DNA from 2 places in the Flavonifractor sp. HCP28S3_F3 genome. Region 1 is predicted to be linked to the other one. Evidence: riboswitches for the same ligand, from Rfam matches in the RefSeq annotation. Region 1 holds a riboswitch; the other holds the start of a gene.
The links. A riboswitch is a leader RNA that binds a small molecule or an ion and turns the genes downstream of it on or off. The one in region 1 is predicted to bind FMN.
Positions count from the first base shown of each region.

Region 1 (9,947 bases):
TTTCGCGTTCCAACGGAATTGTGCTGGTATTGAGAACAATATGGGAGGTTTTCAACTATGAGCCAATTTCTGAACGCACTGAACAATTTCATCTGGGGTCCACCCCTCATCATTTTGATGATCGTCACGGGTACGTATTTTACCATAAGGTCGGGGTTCTTTCAGGTACGTCATCTGGGCTATATCTTTCACCGTACGCTTGGCCGTCTGTTTCACCATGATGAAGAGCCCGGTGAGGAGAAGGGCCTGCTGACGCCCTATGAGGCCATTGCCACCGCCGTAGGCGGCTCGGTAGGCTTCGGTAACATCGCCGGCGTGGCCACCGCTGTTACCACCGGCGGCCCCGGCGCGGTGTTCTGGATGTGGCTGACCGCTTTCCTGGGCATGCTCATCAAGCAGGTGGAGGTGTCGCTGGCGGTGTACTACCGCCGTACCGATGAAAACGGCGTCCCCTACGGCGGCCCGACCTACTACATGGAGCGGGGTCTGGGTGAGGAGCGCCACTGGGGTAAGCTGTGGATGCCGCTGGCCTTTATCTTCGGTATCGGCATCTTCTCCACCTTCTTCATCAGCGCCTCTACTTACACCACCTCTGAGGTGGTGGCCCAGTCTCTGGGCATCCCCCAGGCCATTGCAGCCCTCATCATCGTGTGCATCCTCTATGTGATGATCTGGGGCGGCGTGAAGAAGCTGGGTCAGATCCTCACCAAGCTGGTGCCCGTCATGAGCCTGTCCTATCTGATCCTGGGCCTGGTCATCATTGTGATGCACTATGAAAACATCCTGCCCACTCTGGGTGCTATTTTCAGCCAGGCTTTCACCGGCAGCGCCGCTGTGGGTGGTTTCGCAGGTGCCACGGTGGCTCAGGTTATTTCTACCGGCATGGCCCGCAGCGTCTACTCCAACGAGGCCGGCTGGGGCTCCAGCCCCATGGTGCACGCCTCCAGTAAGACCCGCCACCCCATTGAGCAGGGCCTCTGGGGCTCCTTCGAGGTGTTTGTGGACACCTTCATCGTATGTACCATCACCGCACTGACGGTGCTGGTGTCCGGCGAGTGGACCAGCGGCGCCACCAACGCTACCCTGGCCCTTAACGTCTTTACCAATAACTTCGGTGCCTTCGGTACCGTTGTGCTGACCCTCATCATGATCGTCTTTTCTGTCACCACCTCCGGCGGCTGGTATGCCTACTACGAGGCGGTGCTCCGTCACCTGGCCAAGAACCATCCCAACGTGAAGAAGTACCTGCTCATCGTGTTCAAGTACTTTTACGCTGTGCCGCCCTTTGTGCTCACCCTGTACCTGATCTATGTGGGCGACCTGAGCATCTGGACCCTGGTGGACATCACCAGCGGCATCCCCACCTTTATCAATGTGGCGGTCATCCTGATCCTGTCCGGCCAGTACTTCAAGCTGCTGAAGGACTACAAGGCCCGGTACATGCACATCGGCGAGGTGCTTCCCGACGCGGTCATCTTCTACGAGGACAAGCCCGAAGTAAAGGCTGCGCTGGCAGCGGAAAAAGCACAGAAGCAGTAAGATACAGGACAGTTCGGCCGGGGCATTGCCGCCCCGGCCGCCGTCCGTGCAGGAAGGGAGTATCATCATGCGAACCATTTATTACGGCGGGCAGGTGTATACCGGTAGTCTGCCCCTTGCGGAGGCCTTTGCTGTGGAGGATGGCCGATTTGTCTTTGTCGGCACCAACCAGGAGGCCATGGCCCTGGCGGAAGAGGGCGGGGAGACGGTTGATCTGCAGGGGCAGTTCGTCTGCGCCGGCTTCAACGATTCCCACATGCACCTGCTCAACTACGGCTATGCCCTGCAGGTGGCCGACCTGTCCTCCAATACTGGATCTTTGGCCCAGGTGCTGGACACCATGCGGGCCTTTTTGAAGGAGAAGGGCTTTGCTCCCGGCCAGTGGGTGCGGGGCAGAGGCTGGAACCACGATTATTTCACCGACGAGCCCCGGTTCCCCAACCGGCATGATCTGGACAAGGTGAGTACCGAGCACCCCGTGTGCATCGTGCGCACCTGCGGCCATACCTGCGTGGTAAATACCAAGGCGCTGGAGCTGATCGGCGTCACGGCGGACACCCCCCAGCCGGAGGGCGGCTGCTTTGAACTGGGAGAGGATGGCCAGCCCAACGGTGTGTTCCGGGAGAACGGCATGGACCTGGTCTACGAAAAGCTGCCTCGTCCCGGCGTAGAAGAGCTGAAGGCCATGCTGCTGGACGCCCAGGCTCATCTCAATTCCTACGGCGTCACCTCCTGCCAGACCGACGACTTTACCGCCTTTGCCAACGTGGACTGGCATGACATCATGGAGGCCTACCGCCAGTTGGAGGCGGAGGGCAAGATGACCGTGCGCATGGCCCAGCAGGCCCAACTCACCACGGTGGAGGATCTGGAAGGCTTCCTGGCCGAGGGCTACAACACTGGCTGGGGCGACGAGTGGGTAAAGGTCGGTCCGCTGAAGATCCTGGGCGACGGTTCCCTGGGCGCCCGCAGCGCCTATCTCAGCCGGGATTATGCCGACAAGCCCGGCTATCGTGGTATCCCCATCTATACCCAGCAGCAGTTTGATGATCTTATCGGCTGCGCCAACCGCCACGGTATGCAGGTGGCAGTCCACGCCATCGGCGACGGAATCCTGGACCGGGTCCTCAGCGCCTACAAGAAGGCTCTGGCGGAGCATCCCCGGGACGACCACCGCCACGGCGTGGTCCACTGCCAGATCACTCGCCCCGATCAGCTGGCGGACTTTGCCTCCCTCCACCTGCACGCCTATGTCCAGCCCATTTTCCTGGACTATGATATTCACATGGTGGAGCAGCGGGTGGGTCCTGAGCTGGCCGCTACTAGCTACGCCTTCCGCACGCTGATGGATTCCGGTGTGTGGACTTCCTCGGGCACCGACTGCCCTGTGGAGCTGCCCCGTGCCCTGGCCTGCATCCAGTGCGCCGTCACCCGCCGTACTCTGAAGGACCGGGTGGGGCCCTATCTGCCTGAAGAGGCCCTGACGGTGCAGCAGGCCATCGACAGCTACACCATCCACAGCGCCCACGCCACCTTTGAGGAGGACAGCAAGGGCCGCATCGCGCCGGGCTACCTGGCAGACTTTGTGGTGCTGGGAGGCAATCCCTTTGAGGTTGATCCCTACTCCATCGGAGACATCCCCGTCCTCGCCACCTATGCGGGCGGGCACTGCGTCTATCAAGTCAACAGATAACAAAAATGGCCGCCAATTGGCGGCCATTTTTTTGTTGCGGAAAGAGGCTCAGCAGCCCATTTCCCGGATCAGGTTGACCATCTCGATGGCGCCCTCGGCGCACTCAGAGCCCTTGTTGCCTGCCTTGGAGCCGGCACGCTCAATGGCCTGCTCGATATTCTCGGTGGTGAGGACGCCGAACATCACCGGGATGCCGGTCTCCAGGGAGACGGCGGCAATGCCCTTGGACACCTCGTTACACACATAGTCATAGTGGCTGGTGGAGCCCCGGATGACAGCGCCCAGGCAGATCACCGCGTCGTACCTGCCGCTCTTGGCCATTTTGGAGGCGATGAGGGGGATCTCAAAGGCACCGGGGACCCAGGCCACCTGGATGTCCTCTTCCTTTACATTGTGACGCAGCAGTCCGTCCATGGCGCCGCTGAGCAGCTTGGAGGTAATGAATTCGTTGAACCGGGCCACCACGATGCCCACCTTGATGTTGCTGGATACCAGTTTTCCTTCAAATGTCTTCATAATAAGATCTCCTCTCATTTATTTAATAAGTAAGGATGTGTCCCATCCGTTCCTGCTTGGTCTTTAGGTAGAACAGGTCGTAGTCATTGGCGTCCATCTGGATGGGCACCCGCTGGGTGATCTCCAGGCCGAACTCGGAGAGCTGATAGACCTTGTCCGGGTTGTTGGTCAGCAGCCGCATGGTGCGCACGCCCAGATCCCGCAGGATCTGCGCTCCGGTCCAGTACTCCCGCAGGTCGGGGGCGAAGCCCAGCTCCACATTGGCGTCCACGGTGTCGAAGCCCTTCTCCTGGAGGGCATATGCCTTCAGCTTGTTGATAAGGCCGATGCCACGGCCCTCCTGCCGCATGTAGAGGACCACACCCCGACCCTCTTTCTCGATCTGCATCATGGCCGCGGCCAGCTGCTGACCGCAGTCGCAGCGGCAGGAGCCGAACACGTCTCCAGTGAGGCACTCGGAGTGGACCCGGCAGAGCACATCCTGTCCATCCCCAATGTCGCCTTTCACCAGAGCCACATGGTGCTCCCCGGTCAGGTCGTTGGTGTAGCCGTAGATCCGGAACTGGCCGTAGCGGGTGGGCATTTCTGCCACAGCCTCCCGCACCACGTGCTTGTCGTGGAGGCGGCAGTAGTCCTGCAGAGCCTTGATGGTGATGATCTTCAGACCCCACTCTTTGGCCTTTTCCAGCAGCTCGGAGGTGCGCATCATGGTGCCGTCGTCCCGCATGATCTCACAGCACAGGCCGCACTGTGCCAGACCGGCCAGCCGACAGAGATCCACCGTGGCCTCGGTGTGGCCGTTGCGGGTAAGCACGCCGCCCCGGCGGGCCACCAGCGGGAACACATGGCCCGGACGGCGCAGGTCCTCCGGCCGGGTGGACGGATCCACACACATCCGGCAGGTGAAGCCACGCTCCTCGGCGGAGATGCCGGTGGTGGTCTTGACGTGGTCGATGGAGATAGTGAAAGCAGTCTGATGGTTGTCGGTGTTGACCTTCACCATCTGTTCCAGCTGGAGCCGGTCGGCCAGCTCCTGACTCATGGGGGTGCAGATAAGGCCCTTGGCATGCATGGCCATAAAATTGACGTTCTCTGTGGTGGCAAACTGGGCGGCGCAGATCATGTCGCCCTCATTTTCCCGGTCCGGGTCGTCGATGGAGATGATGATGCGGCCTGCCCGCAGTTCCTCCAGCGCCTCTTCGACTGTACAGAACAATTCTTCCATAATTAACGTCCTCCTCGCTTAAAATCCGTTCCTGGCCAGAAAATCCAGGGTGATCCCGCCGGACGCCCGGGCTTCCGGGGCGGGCTTGAGCAGTTTCTCTACATATTTGCCAATGATGTCGGTCTCCAGGTTCACCAGATCCCCTTCCTTGCGGTCCCGCAGCACGGTTTGCGCCACCGTGTGAGGGATGGCGGAGATGGCGAACCGGTCGTCCTCCACCCGGGCCACCGTCAGGCTGATACCGTCCACGGCGATGGAGCCCTTTTCCACGATGTACCGCAGCACCTGAGGTGCGGCCTGGATGGTGTACCAGATGGCGTTGTCATCTTTTTGTACCTCCGCGACCCGGCCGGTGCCGTCAATGTGTCCGGCCACGATGTGTCCGCCGAACCGGCCGTCAGCAGCCATGGCCCGCTCCAGATTGACGGCGCTCCCGCGCTTGAGCTGCGCCAGGGAGGAGCGATCCAACGTCTCATGCATCACATCGGCGGTAAACCGGTCGGTGGAGAGGGTAGTGACCGTCAGGCAAACACCGTTCACCGCAATGCTGTCTCCGATCTTGGTGCCCTCCAGCACCGTTTTGGCCCGGATAGTGAGTATGGCAGACTGACGCCCTCGTTGGATGCCCTCCACCTGGCCCATCTCTTCAACGATTCCCGTGAACATCCGGGACCACCTCGCTTTCTATGAGAAAATCCTCACCAATTTGTGTGACAGTGCTGTGCGTCAGCCGGATCGCCTGAGACATCAGCGAAATTCCGGTCCCCTCCACCGGGGTCTTGGCTTCCTTTCCTCCTGCCAGTTTGGGCGCAATATAGGTCAGCACTTTCTGGACGATACCCTGCTCCAAAGCCGCCCAGTTCAGGGTGCCGCCGCCTTCCAACAGGATACTGTCGATCTCCCGCCGGCCCAGTTCATCCATCAGCCAGTTCAGGTCCACGTGACCGTCACGCTCCGGACCGGTCAGCACCTGGCAGCCTGCCGCCTCATAGGCCGCTCGCTTCTTCGGGTCTGTACAGCAGGTGGCCAGCAGGGTAGGGGAGTCCTTGGCGGTGGTCACCACCTGGGCAGTAAGAGGAGTGCGGAGCTGGGTGTCACAGATGATGCGCGTTGGGTTTCGCCCGCCGGGGATACGGCAGGTGAGAAGTGGATCGTCAGCCAGCACGGTGCCTATCCCCACCATAATGCCGGTATATCGGTGGCGCAGCTGCTGGACATGGGCCCGGGCCTCCGCGCCTGTGACCCATTTGGAGTCCCCGGTATAGGCGGCGATCTTGCCGTCCAGGGTCATGGCATATTTCATCACCACATAGGGGCGTTTGGTACGGATGTAGTGGAAAAAAACCTCATTCAGCTTCACACATTCGTCTTCCAGTACGTGCTCTGTGATCTCCACGCCGGCCTGCCGCAGCAGGGCCAGCCCTTTGCCCGCCACCAGAGGGTTGGGGTCACCCGAGCCTACCACCACCCGACGGATGCCTGCGTCCAGAATTGCCTGGGTGCAGGGGGGCTGTCTCCCGTAGTGGCAGCAGGGCTCCAGGGTAACGTATATCGTAGACCCCTGGGGGGATTCGGTACAGGCGGCCAGGGCATTGCGCTCGGCGTGCGGCTGACCGCATTTCTCGTGCCAGCCCTGTCCAATGATCCGGCCTTCTTTTACGATCACCGCCCCAACCATGGGATTGGGGGAGGCCCAGCCTACCCCTCGTTTGGCCAGCTCCAGGGCCAGAGCCATATAGTCCCGGTCCTCCATGGCATCATCTCCAAAAAACAAAAATTGCCCTGAACCATTTGTTCAGGGCAATCAAAAAGGCCGCACAAAACAGCTTCTGTGCAAACAAAAAACTCTGGGATGTTTTCACATACCAGAGCAATCGCAAAGTCCGCAGAATAAATATCCTGCATGGCAACGATCTTCTTTCATCCAGACTGTACTGTCGGCTTCGGAATCACACCGAATCATGCCTTACGGCTCGTGGGCTATACCACCGGTAGGGACTTTCACCCTGCCCTGAAGATCTGATTCAATTGACGGGATAAGTATACGCCGTCGGTACCCCGTTGTCAAGAGGATACCGACGGCATAAGGAAAAGTTTTCCGTCAGCGCACGGCGTTCTTTACACCGTTCGTCACATCCTTGGCTGCGTCGCCGATACCGTCGGCGATATCCTTTCCGGCCTCGCCAATATCGTCCATGATGCCCTCGGGCGTGGAGGTGACCTCCGGCATGGGACTGGAGGAGATCATAGGCGTGGGGCTGACGGTCTCGGGCACATTGGGCTTACAGGCCGCCAGCGGGAGCATCAGAGCAAAGGCCAATACAAGAAAAGTCAAATTCCGTTTCATTTCGGTCCTCCTGTTGTTTCAATGGGCTGCAAAAGTTAGTGTGGGCGGACAAAAGAAAACTATGCAAAAATTTTTTGCCTATTTTGCCGTTTGTCAAGAGTAAATGCACAAAAAAGCAAAAATATTTTTTATGAGGCCAGAATGAGGGCGATTTCTTCCCGGAAAAGCTGCTCGGAGCACAGATAACCGAACATTTTGCGGGGGTAGTTGTTCAGCCAGTCCTCGATCCGCTTGGTCTCCTCGTAGGAGACCGTGCTCAGGTCGGTGCCCTTCGGCAGGTGCCGACGTATGAGACCGTTCTGGTTCTCATTGGATCCGCGCTCGCTCGGCCGGTACGGGTGGCAGTAGTAGACCTCGGTGCGAGGGCCTCGGCCGGTGATGCTGCGCTCGATCCCGGCGGCGTCGGCAAACTCGCAGCCATTGTCGCAGGTGATGGATCTGAATACCTTCGGGAACAGGTCGCCGTACTTGGCCTCGAGCCCGTCAATCGCAGCGACGACGCTGGCGGCCGTCTTGTCCGGCGACGGTATAATGAGCTCCCAGCGCGTTTTCCGCTCGGTCATCACGATGTAGGTGTTGCTGACGCCTTGGCAGCTTTCGACGCTGTCCATCTCCCAGTGACCGAAGGTGCTGCGGTCGTTGATATGCTCGGGGCGATCCTCGATGCTCCGGCCGGCAGGCTTGCGGGGCATGGATCCGGCCGGGCGCTCTGGCTGGTGGCGCTTGCCGTGTTGCGGCAGCATGGAGACGGTCAGCTCGTCGCCGAAGATCTCGCCGCGGATGTAGTTGTAAGCGGTGCTTGCGCAGATGTGGGTCTTGAAGGGCCAGCCCTTGACCTCAGCCTCGCCGATCGCAGCCTCCGGGCTGTACTTCTCGTCGCGGATCTTGGCGATCAGGTAGTCGGCCAGCTCGTAGTCGTTGCCGATCTTCAGCTCCGGCCCCTTGGCGCGGAGGTTGGCCTCATAGCGGGCCTGTGCGCCTTCGGGGTTGTATCTGGTCTCGGTGGTGTAGTCGCTGTTGAGGTGCTCATAGGTGCACCGCTTCAGCTCCCGGTAGATGGTCGTATGATGGACGCCGAGCTCTTTGGCGATGTCTGTCGGCTTCATTCCTGCGCGGATGAAGGCGTCGAGCTGGATGCGCTTGGTCGGCGTCAGATGGCTCCAGTGCTGTCCCATTGTGTTCCCCTCCGTGATAAAAGAAAAGGGGCGGCCCGCCGGCCGCCCCTTCTGTGTGTCAGTGTTCCTCGTACTTTTTCAGGAGCTCGAGCGTCTCCTCGTCTGTGATGATGTCGGCCAGCCTGCACTCCAGCGCGTTGCAGATCTTCAGCAGCGTCGGCAGCTTCGCGCCGTTGATGTCCCGGGCGCCGCGCTCGTACTGCTGGAGCACCTGCACCTTTATCCCGGCCAGATCGGCGAGCTGAGACTGAGACAGGCCGGCAGCCTTGCGGAGCTTTTGCAGCCCCTCGCTTTTGTAGGTCACTTTGATCGAGATGTCCATGTTGTTCCTCCCGCTTGACTTTGCCGTGGTTTCGTGGTTATAATGAAAAGGAACGGCGGGCGGGATTTTTCCCGCCGTCCTTCGACCTTACTGCTTGGGCTTTTGGTTCGGCTTTATTGTGATCGTAATGGTGGCAACCTGTTCACACTTTAGAGCCTGTTCCAGCAGCTCGAGCAGTTTTTTCATCTGCTCAGCATCCACGGCTTTGCCTCCTTTCCGCGGTTTTGCTCTCCTTTCTTTCTGTACTCGGCTATCCCTTGCCTGTGATTATATTATAGAGCATTTGCTCTATAATGTCAAGCATAATTCGGCAGATTTTCAACATTTTCCCGCGTTTTTCCACAAAAAAAGCCGCACGGCGTCGCTGCCGTGCGGTTTTCTCATTCTTTCCCGAGCAGGTGGTTGATGGTGGTGCCGAGAGCGGTCGCCAGATAGTACAGCTCGTAGTCAGCGACGACTCTGCTGCCGTTTTCGATCCGGCTGATGACCTTCTGCGTGACGTCCAGCCCGATGATCTGGAGCTTGTAGGCGAGCTGTTCCTGTGACAGGTTTGCCCGCAGCCGCTCCTCCCTGACTCTCTCCCCGGAGATGTTGCACCTGCCGTCTGGTTTGTATATTTTCGCAGCCCTCGCCTCCCTTTATGCTAAAGATGACTATGCAATATTGACTTTACCAGTTTTGGCGTGGTAATATTATGCCAAAGATGACTAAACGCTAAAAAGCGCACATAGGAGGGAAAAGCATGGGTACAAGGTTTAGACGCAGCTTTAAGGTGGCCCCGGGTGTCCGGGTAAACCTGAACAAAAAGAGCGCGAGCATCAGCTTCGGCCCGAAGGGTCTGAAGCACACGGTCAGCACGACGGGGAAAAGCCACACGACCGTCGGGATCCCCGGGACGGGTCTGTCATATACGACGAGCTCCGGCGGGAAGTCCGGCGCGCAGCAGGGCGCGGTCAGCGTCCCCGCAGCGCAGCGGCCGACGTCGCCGAAAAGCAAGACGGTGGCGCTGCTGCTGTGCATCTTTCTCGGCTTCTTCGGTGTCCATCGGTTCTATGTCGGGAAAACCGGCACAGGCGTCATCTGGCTGCTGACGGCCGGGGCCTGCGGGATCGGCTGGTTGGTCGATATTT
Region 1 is NZ_JBQHUF010000001.1:200,959-210,905, forward strand. It holds gene ACTNB1_RS01015 (alanine/glycine:cation symporter family protein) at 58-1,539, shown strand; gene ACTNB1_RS01020 (amidohydrolase) at 1,607-3,232, shown strand; gene ribH (6,7-dimethyl-8-ribityllumazine synthase) at 3,281-3,748, opposite strand; gene ACTNB1_RS01030 (bifunctional 3,4-dihydroxy-2-butanone-4-phosphate synthase/GTP cyclohydrolase II) at 3,771-4,973, opposite strand; gene ribE (riboflavin synthase) at 4,992-5,639, opposite strand; gene ribD (bifunctional diaminohydroxyphosphoribosylaminopyrimidine deaminase/5-amino-6-(5-phosphoribosylamino)uracil reductase RibD) at 5,620-6,726, opposite strand; FMN riboswitch at 6,882-6,996, opposite strand; gene ACTNB1_RS01045 (hypothetical protein) at 7,075-7,320, opposite strand; gene ACTNB1_RS01050 (IS30 family transposase) at 7,449-8,495, opposite strand; gene ACTNB1_RS01055 (helix-turn-helix domain-containing protein) at 8,554-8,817, opposite strand; gene ACTNB1_RS01060 (helix-turn-helix domain-containing protein) at 9,198-9,434, opposite strand; gene ACTNB1_RS01065 (DUF4236 domain-containing protein) at 9,560-9,947, shown strand, end outside.

Region 2 (5,497 bases), on a different contig from region 1:
TTCGACCTAAAACCCTTTTGAGGGGGAGCTTTTTTCTATCTATAAGGCGCTGTATCTTCCGATAAGGATTGTATCGAGGATCTTCGTTTCTACCCCACCCAGTGCTCCCAGGCCGCCATTGAGCGGGCTGTCAGCATCAAGGCCGGCAGCGCCGAGCTGCTGTATGTTTACATCGACGTGGAGCCGGTGAGCTTCCACCGGGGCTTCTACACTGTGGATGTGCGCTACTTCTACAAGGTCACCGCCGACGCCTTCGTGGGCGCCGCCCGGCCTGTGGAGGTCAGCGGCCTGTGCGTCTTTGACAAGCGGGTCATCCTCTTCGGCAGCGAGGGCAGCGCCAAGGTGTTCTCCTCCGAGCTGTCGGTGGACGGCCTGGATGAACAGAGCCTGCGCAAGACCAATCTCCCCACCGCCGTGGTGGAGGTGGTGGACCCCATCGTCCTCAACATGAAGCTGGTGGACGTGTGCGAGTGCCACCCCTGCGACTGCCCCCTGTCCGACGTGCCCCCCTGCATCTGCTCCTGCTTCGGCAGCGACCTGTGCTTCGGCGGCGACAACAAGCGCATTTACGTCACTCTGGGCCAGTTCTCCATCATCCGTCTGGAGCGTGATTCCCAGCTGCTCATGCCGGTGTACGACTACTGCATGCCCGAAAAGGAGTGCGCCTGCGGCGGCAACGACGAGGACCCCTGCGAGATGTTCCGCCATGTCAAGTTCCCCGTCAACGAGTTCTTCCCGCCCAACGATCCCAACCCCTCCCACGACTGCTGCCGGGAGCCCAAGGGCTGCTGCCACAGCTGAGAAAAGGGCCCATCCATTGCGGATGGGCCCTTTCTTTTATATGTCCAGGATCTTCACGTCCAGCCCCTGGCGCATGGCGTAGGTCAGGGTATACATGGTGCCTCCCAGCATCCCGTCGTACACGGCGATGAGCAGGGCGGAACGGTCCACCATGTAGCGGTTGCGGCGCAGCATGCACCCCTTGTCGTAATGGCGCTGCACCATGGTCTCCTGGTCACAGCGCTCCACCAGCGTGAAGTACCGCTCCCGCTCCCGTTCCCGCCAGTGGGCGGCCTGCTCCTCGCAGGGGATCACCGCCTCCAGCGTCACGTCCGGGCACCGCCGGCGCAGCTTCAGCACCGCCTCGCAGAAATAAAAGTCCGCTCCCCGTGCCATGCCGCACATGAAATGCCGCATGCCCCGGTCATAGGCCTCCTCCACCGCTTCATCCAGCCGCCCCTTCAGCGCAATGCACCGGGGATCAGTCTCGTTGTCCTTCCAGGGCAGCTTTTCCGGCCGGTGACCGGTAAAGCAGCACGTGGTCCTCCGCTCCATGCCCGCCGCCTCCCATCCGAGCAAAGTAAATTCAGCTTCTCCATTGTATTATATCCACAGGGACAAGTCAACGATTTATCGAACATTTGTTTTTCTGAAAAGTCCCATTTAGGGGTTGCTTTTTTCTTCGGACTGTGTATAATGAGGGTGGAACAACTGAATGAAATGTCTTCAGGGCAGGGTGAAAATCCCGATCGGCGGTACAGTCCGCGAGCCTTTTCGGCTGACCCGGTGGAACTCCGGGACCGACAGTGACGCGCACAGTGGGGCGCGAAGTCTGGATGGAAGAAGATGTGTTGAAATTGCGCATGCTCCTTTGATTTTGACACCTGGAAGACATGGTCTTTCAGGTGTTACTGATTTCTAAGGAGTGTTTTTTATGTCCGCAAGATCCGCCCGCATCAAGAAGCTGGCTGTCATGGCCATGCTGGTGGCTCTGTCCATTGTTCTGGTGTCCCTGGTCCACTTCCCCATCTTCGCCCCGGTGGCCTTCCTGGAGTATGACCCCGCCGACATCCCCATCCTGATCGGCACCTTCGCCTACGGTCCCCTGGCCGGCATCGTGCTGACGGTGGTGGCCAGCCTGATCCAGGGCTTTACCGTCAGCGCCCAGAGCGGCGTGATGGGCATCGCCATGCACATCTTTGCCACCTCCACCCTGGTGCTGGTGGCGGGCACCATCTATAAGATCCGCCACACCCGCTCCGGCGCGGTGATCGCCCTGGCGGCCGGCGTGCTGGCCATGACCGCCGCCATGATGGTGTTCAACCACTTCATCACCCCCTACTTCATCACCCCCGACTGGAGCGACGCCGCCGCCGTGGCCGCCAACCGGGCTTATGTGGACACCCTGCTGTTCCCCTTCATCGCCCCCTTCAACCTGATCAAGGCCGGTGCCAATTCTGTGGTCACCTTTCTGGTGTACAAGGTGGTCTCCCGGTACATCGTCCACGGGGACGCCTTTGCCTCCAAGCCCCGGAAGGCCGCCGATCAGGCCTGAGCCTTCCTCTCAAAAACAGCAGAGAACAGCACCTGCGGTTTTGTTGAAATCTGCCTTTGAAAAAGGGCGGACGGCATTTTATAATAAGTGTATAGCGTGTGGCCGAAGGCATAAATCCAGCTTTCGGCCACACGCTTTTTTGTCGCCCGTCAAAGGGTCCAGCAAAAAAGGAGGCTGCTGCTTATGCACGAACAATCCAACTCATTTCTGGTCACCCAGCCCATCGGAAGCCTGATGCGGCGCTACGCCATCCCCTGTATCATCTCCCTGCTGGTGGCGGCCCTGTACAATATCGTGGACCAGATCTTCATCGCCAACGCCAGCTACCTGGGCTCCTACGGCAACGCCGCCAACACGGTGGTCTTTCCCCTGACCGTGGTGGCTCTGGCCATCGCGGTGATGATCGGCGACGGCTGCTGCGCCTTCGTCAGCATCAGCCTGGGCTCCGGCCAGACCGACCGGGCCAGGAAGAGCATCGGCAGCGCCATCCTGCTCAGCGTGCTGCTGGGCATCCTGCTGACCGCCTGCTACCTGCTCTTCTCCCAGCAGATCCTCACCATGTTCGGCGGCCAGGTCAACCAGGAGACCTACGCCTGCGCCAAGGAGTATTTCTTCTGGATCACCCTGGGAGTGCCCTTCTACATGTTCGGCCAGGCCATGAATCCCATCATCCGCTCCGACGGCAGCCCCCGGTTCGCCATGGCCTCCACCCTGGCAGGGGCGGCGGTCAACCTGGTCCTGGACCCGGTGTTCATCTTCGGCTTCCGGTGGGGCATGATGGGAGCCGCCGTGGCCACCATCCTGGGGCAGATCCTCACCGCCCTGCTGTCCGTCCGGTACCTGTGCCGCATGAAGGCCGTCCGGCTGGACAGAAGCTGCTTCCGGCTCCACGGGGACCTGGCTAAACGCTATCTGCCCCTGGGCATCTGCAGCTTTCTCTCCCAGATCTCCCTGGTGGCCGCCATGGCCGCCATCCAGAACATGACCCTGAAATACGGCGCTCTGGACCCCATCTTCTCCCAGAGCCAGTACGCCCAGATCCCTCTGGCGGTGCTGGGCATCGTCATGAAGTTCTTCCAGATCGTCATCTCGGTGGCGGTGGGCATGGCCGCCGGATGCATCCCCATCATCGGCTATAACCTGGGAGCGGAGCGCCGGGACCGGGCCGCCGGTCTGCTTACCCGGCTGATCCTGGCGGAGGCCGCCGTGGGCGCGCTGGCACTGGTGATCGTGGAGCTCTTCCCCGGCCAGCTTATCGGCCTGTTCGGCGCCGCCAATGAAAGTACCTACTACACCCAGTTCGCCGTCCGCTGCTTCCGGGTCTACCTGTGCATGATGGTCCTGGCCACGGTAAACAAGGCCGCCTTCATCTATCTCCAGGCTCTGGGCAAGTCCTTCCTCTCCACCGCCCTGTCCATGATCCGGGAGGTGGTTTTCGGCGTGGGCCTGTCCCTGCTCCTCCCCCGCTTTTTCGGCCTGGACGGTGTCCTCTACTCCATGCCCGTATCCGACGTCCTCACCTTCCTGATCTCCGCCGTGGTGCTGGTCCGCACCTACCGCGCCCTCCGCCAGGGCGGGGACGGAGCGAGTTTCAGCGCTCTCTGAAATTTCGTCTAAAAACAACTCCTCCATTTTGGCACAACCACCAAAATTCCCGAAAAACCGCCCCTGCCATTTACGGGAGCCGGGCGGAGAGCTATAATTAGGCTGTGTAAATTTGATGTGTACCACTACTATTTGGCCTGCGGGCCAGATTTGGGGGAGAATCGTGGAATTAGGAAATATCATTGCCGTGCTGGGTGCGGTGGCCACCTTCCTGTTTGGTATGTCCACCATGACCGACGGTCTGGAAAAGCTGTCCAGCGGCCGGCTGGAGAACATTCTGGAGCGGCTGACCAGCAACGTCATTAAAGGTGTGCTGCTGGGCGCCGTAGTCACCGGTCTGATCCAGAGCTCAGCCGCCACCACCGTTATGTGCGTGGGCTTCGTCAACGCCGGCATCATGAAGCTGGAGCAGACGGTGGGCATCATCATGGGCGCCAATATCGGCACCACCGTCACCGCTCAGCTGCTGAGCCTGGGCGACATCTCGTCGGACAACATCGTGCTGATGTTCCTCAAGCCCTCCTTCCTGGGCCCCATCCTGGCAGTCATCGGCATCATCTTCTATATGTTTATCAAAAGCGGGCACAAAAAGACCATCGGACAGATCGTCCTGGGTCTGGGCCTGCTGTTTATCGGTATGAACACCATGTCCACGGCGGTGGCTCCCCTCCAGGATCTGCCGGAGTTCCAGGCGGTGTTCACCGCCTTCTCCAACCCCTTCCTGGGCGTGGCCGTGGGCGCTCTCATTACCGCCCTGCTCCAGTCCTCTTCCGCGTCCATGGGCATCCTGCAGGCCATCAGCACCACCGGTGTGGTCACCTTCCACATCGCCATGCCGCTGATCATGGGCCAGAACATCGGCACCTGCATCACCGCCCTCATTTCCTCCATCGGCGCCTCCCGCAACGCCAAGCGCACCGCCATGATCCATCTGTTCTTCAACATCATCGGTTCCCTGTTCTTCCTGGTGGCCCTGTATGCGGGCAACGCCCTGTTCTCCTTCCCCTTCTGGGGCGCCACCATGAATATGAGCTCCATCGCCAACCTGCACCTGGCCTTCAACGTGGCCTGCACCGCCCTGCTGCTCCCCTTCAACCGCCAGCTGGTGAAGCTGGTGAAGCTGGTGGTGCCCGGCGACGCGGAGGAGCGGGAGCTGTCCGTGCTGGACGACCGCTTCCTGTCCTCCCCCTCCCTGGCTCTGGAGAAGGCCCACGATGCGGTGGTACAGATGGGCGAGTTCGCCCGGGACAACTTTCTGCTGTCTGTGGAGCTGATTAAGAAGTTCGACGCCAAGAAGCTGGAGCGGCTCAATGAGACTGAGACCGCCCTGGATAAGCTGGAGGAGCTGCTGGACAACTACCTGGTGAAGCTCACCGACCGGGCCCTGACGCCGGAGGAGAGCGCCAAGGTGTCCGAGCTGCTCCACACCCTGTCCGACTTTGAGCGGATCGGCGACTACGCCGTCAACGTCTCGGAGTGCGGAGCTGCCCTGCATAACCGGGGCATCGCCTTCTCCGCCCAGGCGCAGGGCGAGCTGGATCAGCTGGCCGCCGCCGT
Region 2 is NZ_JBQHUF010000005.1:212,081-217,577, forward strand. It holds gene ACTNB1_RS07210 (recombinase family protein) at 1-21, shown strand, start outside; gene ACTNB1_RS07215 (hypothetical protein) at 187-801, shown strand; gene ACTNB1_RS07220 (SLOG family protein) at 838-1,335, opposite strand; FMN riboswitch at 1,499-1,632, shown strand; gene ACTNB1_RS07225 (ECF transporter S component) at 1,715-2,335, shown strand; gene ACTNB1_RS07230 (MATE family efflux transporter) at 2,519-3,940, shown strand; gene ACTNB1_RS07235 (Na/Pi cotransporter family protein) at 4,104-5,497, shown strand, end outside.
Region 2: linked by a shared signal. The riboswitch ahead of ACTNB1_RS07225 (ECF transporter S component) and the one ahead of ribD (bifunctional diaminohydroxyphosphoribosylaminopyrimidine deaminase/5-amino-6-(5-phosphoribosylamino)uracil reductase RibD) in region 1 are both predicted to bind FMN.